2 regions of the Paenibacillus sp. 01T442 genome follow, and region 2 is predicted to be linked to the other one. Evidence: riboswitches for the same ligand, from Rfam matches in the RefSeq annotation. Region 2 holds a riboswitch; the other holds the start of a gene.

Region 1 (4,994 bases), on a different contig from region 2:
AGCTCGAACCCTAAATCATGCGCAACTGATACCGCGACCTCATCGTAAAATGCCGTACCCGATCGAAAAAATAGGGGCCTTTTCCCTGTCAGCTTCTCTATCTGATCCGCATTGTCATTCATTTCATGAATGACTTCTTTGACGCTCTTCGTTCCCGCAATTCCATAAGCCAGCTTGCCGTTCACAGATAAGGGGCGGTGTTCAGTGCCATGATTTTCGATCTCAAACAGAGGGTTCGATGCCAAATCTTGAAAGGTTGACGGATTCGCAGCAATCCATCTTGCATTGATGAATAACGTAGCTGGAATCTGCTCCTGAATCAAATACTGGATCAACTTCTCATCATAGCCACTGCCTTCCTTCCCGCCGCAGGCATCAAAGGTAAGAGCAATCACTTTGTCCTTCGTATGTAAGCGTGTTTTCACACCAGGGACACGCTCCCCCCACTTCGTTGGTATCACAGAAGCATAACGAGCGATCAATGATTGTTCCACTGACGTGAAGGTTGGGACAGGAGGTGCGGCTGTTGGTGCAAGCGTTGGTGTTGGTGTTGGTGTTGGTGTTGATGTTGATGTTGGTGTTGATGTTGATGTTGGTGTTGATGTTGGTGTTGGTGTTGGTGTTGGTGTTGGTGTTGATGTTGGTGTTCCTATAGATGTAGATGTAGAATCAATCACCGTTTCCACTTCTGCAGCACGCTGCTCCACCTCACATCCTGCAAACGCTACCATCGCACTTATAAAGAAAAGGAGGCACATCGTGCGCCCCCTCATTTATGTTTCCGCCAGTCTAATTTACTTTTCTCCAGCTGATAGGCAAAATCGTTCTCAAGACGTTTCTCTTCCGCCTTGCGAGCAGCCTCTACCCTGGCTCTTTCTGCATCCTTCTTCGCTTGCTCTTCCGCTTTCATCGCGTCAGCCTGGGCTTTGAGCCCTTCCAGTATTTCCGGACGCAGCAGATCCTTCAGCGTTGCAGGTTTATCTTGCACGCTAGCCGCAGCTGGCGTAATCTTTGCTTTCTTTTTCACCATAATAAGGTCACCTCGTCTACAAGTTCTCCCTATTATTGTACACTTCTATTGATGTAAATGATACGGCACTGTTGCAACAACGATATCCTTATCGGCTTGAAGCTTCGAACGAATCCGCGCCGCAGATTGATTATGGAGCAGACGGTGCCACCATTTCTTCGGCATGAATTGCGGGAGAATAACCATGATCGACTGCTTCTCCGACATATGCGTGTCGATGCGATCAATGAATTCAGCCAGCGGCTTCAGAATCGTTCTGTAGCGTGATTTGAACACTACGAGTCGAACACCTGGATCCCAGATCTGCCACTTCTCCTGCATCGATTCTTCGTCCTCATCCGAGAAGGAGACATAGAACGCGATGACGTTAGGCGAGAGCGATTTGGCATAGTTCAGGGTCTGCTCTACCGCTTTGTGAATCCCAGCCACAGGTACGATAATGACCGGCTCTTTGGTACACACACGGTCTTGTGTGATATCAATCCGCAGCTGTTTGGCTACGTCGTCGTAATGGTGACTAATTTTCGTAATGAGCCAGAGGAGGATCGGTGTAATGATAATGACAATCCAAGCACCCTCGCTAAATTTGGTAACGGAGAAAATGATAAGAACCGCAAGGGAGACAATACCACCCAGGCCGTTAATGATCAACTTCCCGATCCAGCCAGATACCCGCTCTTTGAGCCATTTACGAACCAACCCCGTCTGAGCAAGTGTAAAAGATAAAAATACGCCAATCGCATAAAGCGGAATAAGTGCATCGGTTTTACCTTTAAAGCCAATCAATAACAGGCTGGCTAATACGCCTAGCGTAATAATGCCATAGTGATACGAAAGCCGATCCCCACGGAAGGAGAACATGCGCGGGAAGTTTTTGTCTTGGGCCATGATGGACGCCAAGATCGGGAAGCCATTGAAGCTTGTATTCGCAGCGAGCACCAAGATTAGCATTGTCGCGATTTGCGTCGCGTAGTACATCACACCTCGGCCAAAGGCTTGCTCCGTTACCATCGAAAGAACCGATGTATGACCGTTATGATCCGGTGCCACCCCATACCCTAAGGCAATCAGCGTTACACCACCGAACACGATGGCCAACAGACCGCCTAGTGAGAGGAGTGTTCGTTTGGCATTTTTGACAGATGGCGTTCTAAAATGCGGCACGGCATCGGAGATCGCTTCGATCCCCGTTACAGCTGAACAACCGGACGAGAACGCTTTGAGAAGTACGAACAAGGTTAATGAGTTCGTTGCTGCGCTTGGTGCGAATTCGATCGCATGTGTATTCATAGATCCTGTCAGTAAATCGAAAATACCTTTACCCACTAACAAAAGGATACAAAGAATAAAAAAGTACGTTGGAATCGCGAATACCGTTCCTGATTCGGAAGTACCTCGCAAGTTCAGCCAGACCATAATCCAAACCAGTAAGATGGTCAGCGGAACAATGTACGGTACAGCCGATGGAAATGCCGAGGTAATCGCCTGGACACCAGCCGATATCGAAACGGCTACGGTTAAGGTATAGTCGATTAGCAGAGAGACACCGGTAAGACGTCCCCACACCATGCCTAAATTTTCTTTCGTCACCATATAGGCGCCGCCGCCCATCGGGTACGCTTCGATCACTTGTCTATAGCTCAACACGAGCAGTAGAATCAAAGCAATAATCGAAACCGCAATCGGCAATGAGAAGGCAAAAGCTGCAACCCCCACTGTCGCGAGCTCTAACAGAATTTGCTCCGTCCCATACGATACGGATGATAAGGCATCTGACGACAAGATAGGGAGGGCTTTCCAGACAGGCATTTTCTCCGACTCAATCTCACTCGACTTTAGCGGCTTACCGAACACAATTTTTTTCAATGAATCACTTGTCATTTCGCCGTTGTTCCTCCAATTAAAGCCATATCAATACTATATTTTTGAAAAATGGACGCAAAAAAACACAAGGATCGACCTTGTGTTTTGAACACACGTTCTCCTTTCTCACGTTCGCTTACGAGGTTAGCTGCCGGGTTCGGGCCGCGAGAAATCTGCCCTAAAAGGTACTGAATCCGTACCGTTATTCACCCCATGTTACTCGTGGTTCCCCCGCTTTTCTTAAAAGAAAATTAAGCGAAATATTCAACTGTTCATGTACGTGTTGAATACTACTCTCTTCTACCAACATAGTAAAGGAGGGAAAAAACGTAAAAAGCACTCTCCGACCTCACGTTTCACCCGATAATTCGCTTACAATTACCTGATTCGTTGATTATCTTCCATTCTCGTAGGTAATCAGGGTATTTTAACTTATTAACAAGGTTTCAGTCCGTCAAAGTTACTGGTTCGTGCGAACATTCTGTTGGATGAACCGCTTCCTTTAAATAATCGTGTAATTCACCCAATCCACGCGAGTTCCGCCCATTTTGTCAAAAAACTGTTGTGCACGATGATTGTCAGGCGCGGTGATCCATGACATGAAGGCATAGCCGTTTTCCTTGGAGTAGATTTGGCACTTCTGGAACAAGTCTTCTTCTGCTGCGGTCCCCCGGTAAGACTCGAGAAGGAAGAGGTCATTCATGATCGTAATGGGATTTGCCTTCATCGTACTCCAAGAAAAATACAGGGTCGCAAAGCCTACGAGCTCTCCCTCTTGGTCGACAACAAACTGTATACCGCCTTGTTCCTGAAGCAAGTTACTAATCAGTCGATGAATATCAGTTCTTAACGGCTGTGGCTTCTTATAAAAGCCTACAATATAGACATACATCAACTCTGTTAATACCTCCAAATCTTCAATTTCCACTTTTCTTATCACGTGTCCCATCGTATTCCTCCATGTGTTTTATGAATGATAATACAATTATATGTATAAATATTCAACCCTTTACTGATTTAATACAGGCCAATTCATTGACACACCCTACCCGCCATGATAAACTGTCACAAAATATATTATAGTTTAGATCGGAAGGTGTACCATGTCAGACAACGCAACCTCTTCAGCTCAAGGAACAACACATGCTCAACCTGAGATGCCTGGCCGCTTACGAGAAACGCCTGTCTCATGGTTGCTCTGTTTTACGATTGTACTTGTCATCATGAACACGATGATGTTCAATCTGGCTCTGCCCAAAATTTCCGTACAATTCGAGCTCAGTCCTTCAACGGCATCGTGGATTGTTACGGGGTATTCAATCATTTTCGCCATCGCATCGATCACCTACAGCCGCTTGTCCGACTTCGTGCCTATTCGCAGGCTTTACGTCATTGCCCTGCTCTCGCTAGGCGGCGCCTCCATTCTAGGGTTGTTCACGGACAGCTTCGGACTGTTGCTGTTTACGCGGTTGATTCAAGCATCCGGCGCAGGTGCGATCCCTTCGCTTGGTATCGTACTCGTAACCCGCTACATTCCGTTGTCTCGTAGAGGCAGAGCCATGTCGCTCATCCTTTCCGCAGCTTCACTTGGCTTGGGACTAGGCCCCGTCGCAGGGGGATCCATCGTTCAGTATTTGGGCTGGCATTTCCTGTTCGTCATTACAGCGGTCACGCTGCTGCTTATTCCTATCTTTCTCATCCTGCTGCCAAAAGAAAAACCAGAAAGCGGCTCGTTCGATTTCATCGGTGCTCTGCTCCTCGGGATTGGGACGACGGGGTTGCTGCTCTTCCTTACGTCTAAGAGTCTGATCGCACTCCTAGCAGGCGTCATTGCGATTGCCCTATTCACTCTGCGCATTCGCCGAGCCTCACAACCGTTCGTGCAGCCTGCCCTATTCGGCGACAGACCCTATATGGCGCTCAGCGCAATCGGCGTGTTTTCCTATATGATCAGCTTTGGCTTCTTGTTCCTTGCGCCACAGATGCTTGCGCGGGTTTTCGGTTTAGCTCCGCTTACTTCGGGACTATTGCTCTTCCCTGGCGCTTTGTTGGCTATGCTCGTCTCCAACCGTGTGGGTCGCATCATTGACCGCTATGGGAA
Region 2 (4,994 bases):
TGCCCAAAACAAAAGTGGCTGAGTCAGCAGATGTAACAAAAAACGTAATAATCAATAAGGTGGCAATAAAAGCAATAATCCCCCCCATAGGCAGCTGCTCTAGTGTTAAAAATAAAGCAGATGTAACATCCTTTTCAGCCGCGGCCGCAATCGGATAATGATCAAACAACTCTAAGTGCAACCCTGTTCCTCCGAATACAGAAAACCAAACGAAGCTAAATAAACTTGGGATCAAGAGAACACCTAATACAAACTCCTTGATTGTTCTGCCTTTGGAAACACGTGCAATAAAAGTACCGACAAAAGGACCCCAAGCTATCCACCATGCCCAATAAAATAACGTCCAGACACCAACCCAGGTTCCCTGTGTAAACGGAGTCATTCGTAGGCTCATGTACACAATATTTTGCAAATATCCCCCTAAAGTAGAAGTAAATAAATCCAGAATGAAGGAGGTAGGGCCAACTACAAATACGAAAGTCATTAGCAAGACGGCTATAATTAAATTGGTATTGCTCAATATTCGGATCCCTTTGTCCAAGCCTGTCGTGGCCGAGAGCAAGAATAAAACCGTAACCACTGCAATAATGACCACTTGAACAAATGGACTTATTGAAATACCGAACATATGATTTAATCCGCCATTAATCTGAAGTGCACCTAAACCAAGCGAGGTGGCAACACCAAATACAGTAGCAATGATGGCAAGTGTATCTATCACACCTCCAACCCATCCCTCTGATATCTTGCCAAGAATGGGTGAAAAGACGGCGCTAATTAGCCCCCTCTTACCTTTCCGGAATTGAAAGTAAGCTAAGGCTAGCGAAATGATGGTGTAGATTGCCCATGGATGAACTCCCCAATGGAAAAAGGAATAACGCATGGCTAGTCGTGCAGCTTCTATGGATGCTACAGAAGCTCCTTCAGGAGGGGATAAAAAATGGGATAATGGCTCAGACACCCCCCAAAAAACAAGCCCAATCCCCATTCCAGCACTAAACAACATAGCGAACCAAGATGCTGTTGAATATTCAGGCTCATCTTCATCTTTTCCCAGTTTAATCCTTCCGTACTTACTAAACGCAAGATAGAAAGCAAAGAGTAAGATACCAAACGTTGAAATTAAGAAAAACCATCCAAAATTATTAATCGAAAAGTCGAAGAGTGAAGTCGCGGAATCAGCCAGCTTATTAGGGGCAAGAGCTCCCCATAAAACAAAAGCCAAAATAATAACAATTGAAATATACAAAACCATTTTTATAACCATCCCTATATACTATTTTATATTAATCATTACCTAATTAGGAAATATAATGCATTAAAATGCCATTTCATCTGATCCGAAACAAAATATAGCCCATCAAACCACAGCTTTAAACACATAGTTGTGGTTTGATGAGCTCTTACTTTTTACTCTCTTCTATTTAAACTCTACAAGTTTCCATAAACAACTTAGGAAATGTATCGACCTACCTTTAAGGCAAAAGAGATGATACCTCATTGTTCGTGTTTATGTACGTAAATTGGTTAGCACCCAGGCCTCTATATGCACTCCTTGACTTATCCCCTTTTGTTACAACGTGTATCGACTCAGAGCCCCACTCTTTACAAATTTGAATATACCTGCTGCATAGATTAAAACTAATTTCAAATAAATAAACTTTACTTATTTGGATATCAGGGAGCACCCAAGTCGCGGCATCTTCGGTGTCAACCATAATAATCGAATCCACACCCATAGCTTCCAGCTTTTTCTTTCCATACTTATTGTTCGTGAGTGCATAATATTGAATGCCTTTTGAACGTAATAGATGAATGAAATCTTTTCCCGCTCGGTTCGGAGCATTGACCAGTACATACTCAGATGAATTGGATTCTTCCTTGTTTTTCATTTTACTTTTCCCCCTTTGAGAGGCAACGAAAATTAGCCTTTAAGCCACACTCCTCCTCGTTACCTCTACACAATTACGCTTACGAAGTTAGCTGTCGGATTCGGACCTGAGAATAGCCCTACTCAATACATCTGAGATTCACCCCAACTGTGCATGCTGCCATACACCTGCTTACTTGGTTCCCCCGCTCTTGCCTCGTGCAAGACTCAGCGCTTACCCATGCCTGCTTATTTCCGAATCATTTTCAACCAGAAGCCACCATGCAAGCTCTTTGGTTCAAGCGTAATAATAAACGCTTTCGAATCCACGTTGCGAATGCAGGCGTATAAAAACTTTTCATTTTTTCTTCGTGCCAATACTTCCAAAACCAATCGTTCTCTTCTATCATGCTAATCGCAGCGGCTGTATATTTCTCCCCTTTTAAAGTCAGGATCATACGGAGTGTGAAACAAGAAACATACACGATTTGAATGCCTAGAATGCTGCTTAATATTGCTAACACACCGCTTCACCTCTTTGATTACCGATGAGGACCTCACTAGGAAGATCCTTAAACATCATGTCATGATAAGCGTTCAGCGATAAAATCTGGTCTAGGTCCCTTACCTGAGTAAGGAGCATTGAGTTTATTCAGCATACTATTATATACAATGAAAACATTGCTGCGCGGATCTGGGGTAATATTACTATTTGAACCGTGCATTAAATTACAATCGAATAGGAGGATGGAGCCAGCTTTACCCGTAGGTGCAACAATACCGCCTTGTTTGGCAAGCTGTTTTAGACTCTCTTGGTCAGGAACCCCATATTCTTGACGGCGAAGCGAGGATTTATAATTCTCATCCGGCGTTTCCCCGACACAGGAAACAAACGTACGATGTGAGCCAGGTATAACCATAAGGGGACCGTTATTGGCATGATTATCTTCTAACGCAATTGAACAGCTAAGCGCTCGCATTCTCGGCATCCCATCTTCCACATGCCAAGTTTCAAAATCCGAATGCCAATAAAACTCTTTACCTGTAAATCCTTGTTTAAAATTAATTCTGGATTGATGGATATAGGTTTGGCTACCCAGAATTTGATTAACGATATCTTGTATACGTGGATCCGAAGCCATTTGTTTGAACACTTCGTCATCCCGATGCACAGCGAATATAGATCTAATTTCATCATTCCCTGGTTCTCTGATCACTTCAGGCTTCTGCACTTCTTTGCTTTGCTCCCAAAGTCTTGCTAGCTCTTGCTTCCAGAATTGAACCTGTTCCTCGGTAAAAAAGGATTCCAAAAACAAATAACCATTTTCCTCGTAAAATGTAAGCTGGTCCTTACTAATTTCTGTCTGATTAATTGTAGGGTTATAAACCACCAGATCCTGCCGCTCCAGTAGCTTTGGCTCCTGATAGATTCTTGATGGATAGCTGTCTTGCATGCTCGATCGATTCACCGTAATTTGCCCCTTGGATGTTAACATGGATTGCCACTCTCCTTATTAGATTGGGTCTAACGGGTATGTCCCTTCAGCATCATGAACTTCTCGGCCTGTTGTAGGCGGATTAAACACACAAATCATACGCATATCCGTTCTACCGCGCAGCAGATGTTTCTCATGACCGTTTAAGACATAGAGGGTTCCTGCGGAAATGGGATAAATCTCTTTGCTTTCGAGGACTTCAATCTCACCGTCTCCTTGAATACAGTACACGGCTTCAACATGATGTTTGTACCATATCTCTGTTTCAGTACCGGCTTTAATCGTCGTATCGTGCAAAGAGAAGCCTACCTGGTCACTTTTCACAAGCAATCGTGTACTATACCAAGTTTCTGTATCTACATGGAATTCAGTGCCGACTCTTTCGGCTAATTGTCTTACAATCATGTCCTGCTCCTCCTATGCCTGTTTACTTGTCAACTTTAATTCTGCAGCAATTTCTTCCATACTTTCTCGTAAAATGTCCAATCCTTGGACTAAGCCTGCTTCATCAATGATTAACGGCGGCATAATTTTGGCAACCTCACTGTCGGTTCCAGAGGTTTCCATGATCAGTCCCTTCGAGAAGGCACGTTCGGATATTCTCTCTGCTACGCCACTAATTTCGAAGACAATACCTTGCATAAGTCCTCTTCCTCTGACCTTCCCTTTTAATTGTGGGTAAGAGGCTACCATTTCTTGCAGACGGATATTCAGCAGCTTGCCTTTCTCCATAATACTCGTCGAGAATTGCTCATTCTCCCAATACCGAAGCGCTTCCGAGGCTGTAATGAAGGCCAAATTGTTGCCTCGGAAAGTACCGTTATGTTCACCAGGTTCCCAAATATCCAGTTCAGGTCGAATCAGTGTCAACGCCATTGGCAAACCATAACCACCGATGGACTTGGACAGACAGATAATATCCGGTTTAATTCCTGCCTCTTCGAAGCTGAAGAAAGTTCCCGTTCTTCCACAACCCATCTGTACATCATCGACGATGAGTAGAATACCTTGCTCTTTACATAACGTATCAAGACTGCGCAACCATGAAATGCTCGCCTCGTTGATTCCGCCTTCACCTTGAATCGTTTCCACGATGATCGCAGCCGGCAGCGAGACGCCGCTTCCCGTATCTTGAATATAATTTTTCATGTATTCAATTGTGTCGACGCCCTCACCCATATACCCGTCATATGGCATAGATACCGTATGATGTAAGGGAACACCTGCACCTCTTCGCTTGAATTTATTGCCTGTTACGGATAAAGCACCGAGCGTCATCCCATGGAAGGCATTCGTAAAACCAATAACCGTTGATCTTCCCGTCACCTTACGGGCAAGTTTTAATGCGCTTTCTACAGAATTAGCACCTGTTGGACCAGGAAACTGAATTTTATAGGAAAGCTGCCTAGGCTCCAAAATAATTCTTTGAAATCGTTCAAGGAACTGTTCCTTCGCTTCTGTTGCCATGTCTAGACTATGCGTAACGCCATCAGCTTGAATATATTGAATCAGCTTTTCCTTTAAATCAGCATTGTTATGTCCGTAATTCAATGCGCCAGCACCCGCAAAGAAGTCAATATATTCTTCACCTGTACGATCCCATAGCTTATACCCTTTCGCTTTTGTAA

Evidence for each region. A riboswitch is a leader RNA that binds a small molecule or an ion and turns the genes downstream of it on or off. The one in region 2 is predicted to bind cyclic di-AMP.
Region 1: it holds a riboswitch for cyclic di-AMP, as region 2 does, so the genes downstream of both, AC1DLM_RS06195 (APC family permease) here and AC1DLM_RS13480 (hypothetical protein) in region 2, are expected to answer to the same signal.

The regions. Positions count from the first base shown of each region.
Region 1 is NZ_JBFTPF010000004.1:150,425-155,418, reverse strand. It holds gene AC1DLM_RS06205 (polysaccharide deacetylase family protein) at 1-758, opposite strand, end outside; gene AC1DLM_RS06200 (YqkE family protein) at 770-1,030, opposite strand; gene AC1DLM_RS06195 (APC family permease) at 1,076-2,911, opposite strand; cyclic di-AMP (ydaO/yuaA leader) riboswitch at 3,012-3,161, opposite strand; gene AC1DLM_RS06190 (N-acetyltransferase family protein) at 3,396-3,842, opposite strand; gene AC1DLM_RS06185 (MFS transporter) at 3,997-4,994, shown strand, end outside.
Region 2 is NZ_JBFTPF010000013.1:94,427-99,420, reverse strand. It holds gene AC1DLM_RS13485 (glycine betaine uptake BCCT transporter) at 1-1,255, opposite strand, end outside; gene AC1DLM_RS13480 (hypothetical protein) at 1,476-1,892, opposite strand; cyclic di-AMP (ydaO/yuaA leader) riboswitch at 1,954-2,114, opposite strand; partial or broken gene AC1DLM_RS13475 (DUF2179 domain-containing protein) at 2,120-2,394, opposite strand; gene thpD (ectoine hydroxylase) at 2,455-3,366, opposite strand; gene AC1DLM_RS13465 (ectoine synthase) at 3,385-3,771, opposite strand; gene ectB (diaminobutyrate--2-oxoglutarate transaminase) at 3,784-4,994, opposite strand, start outside.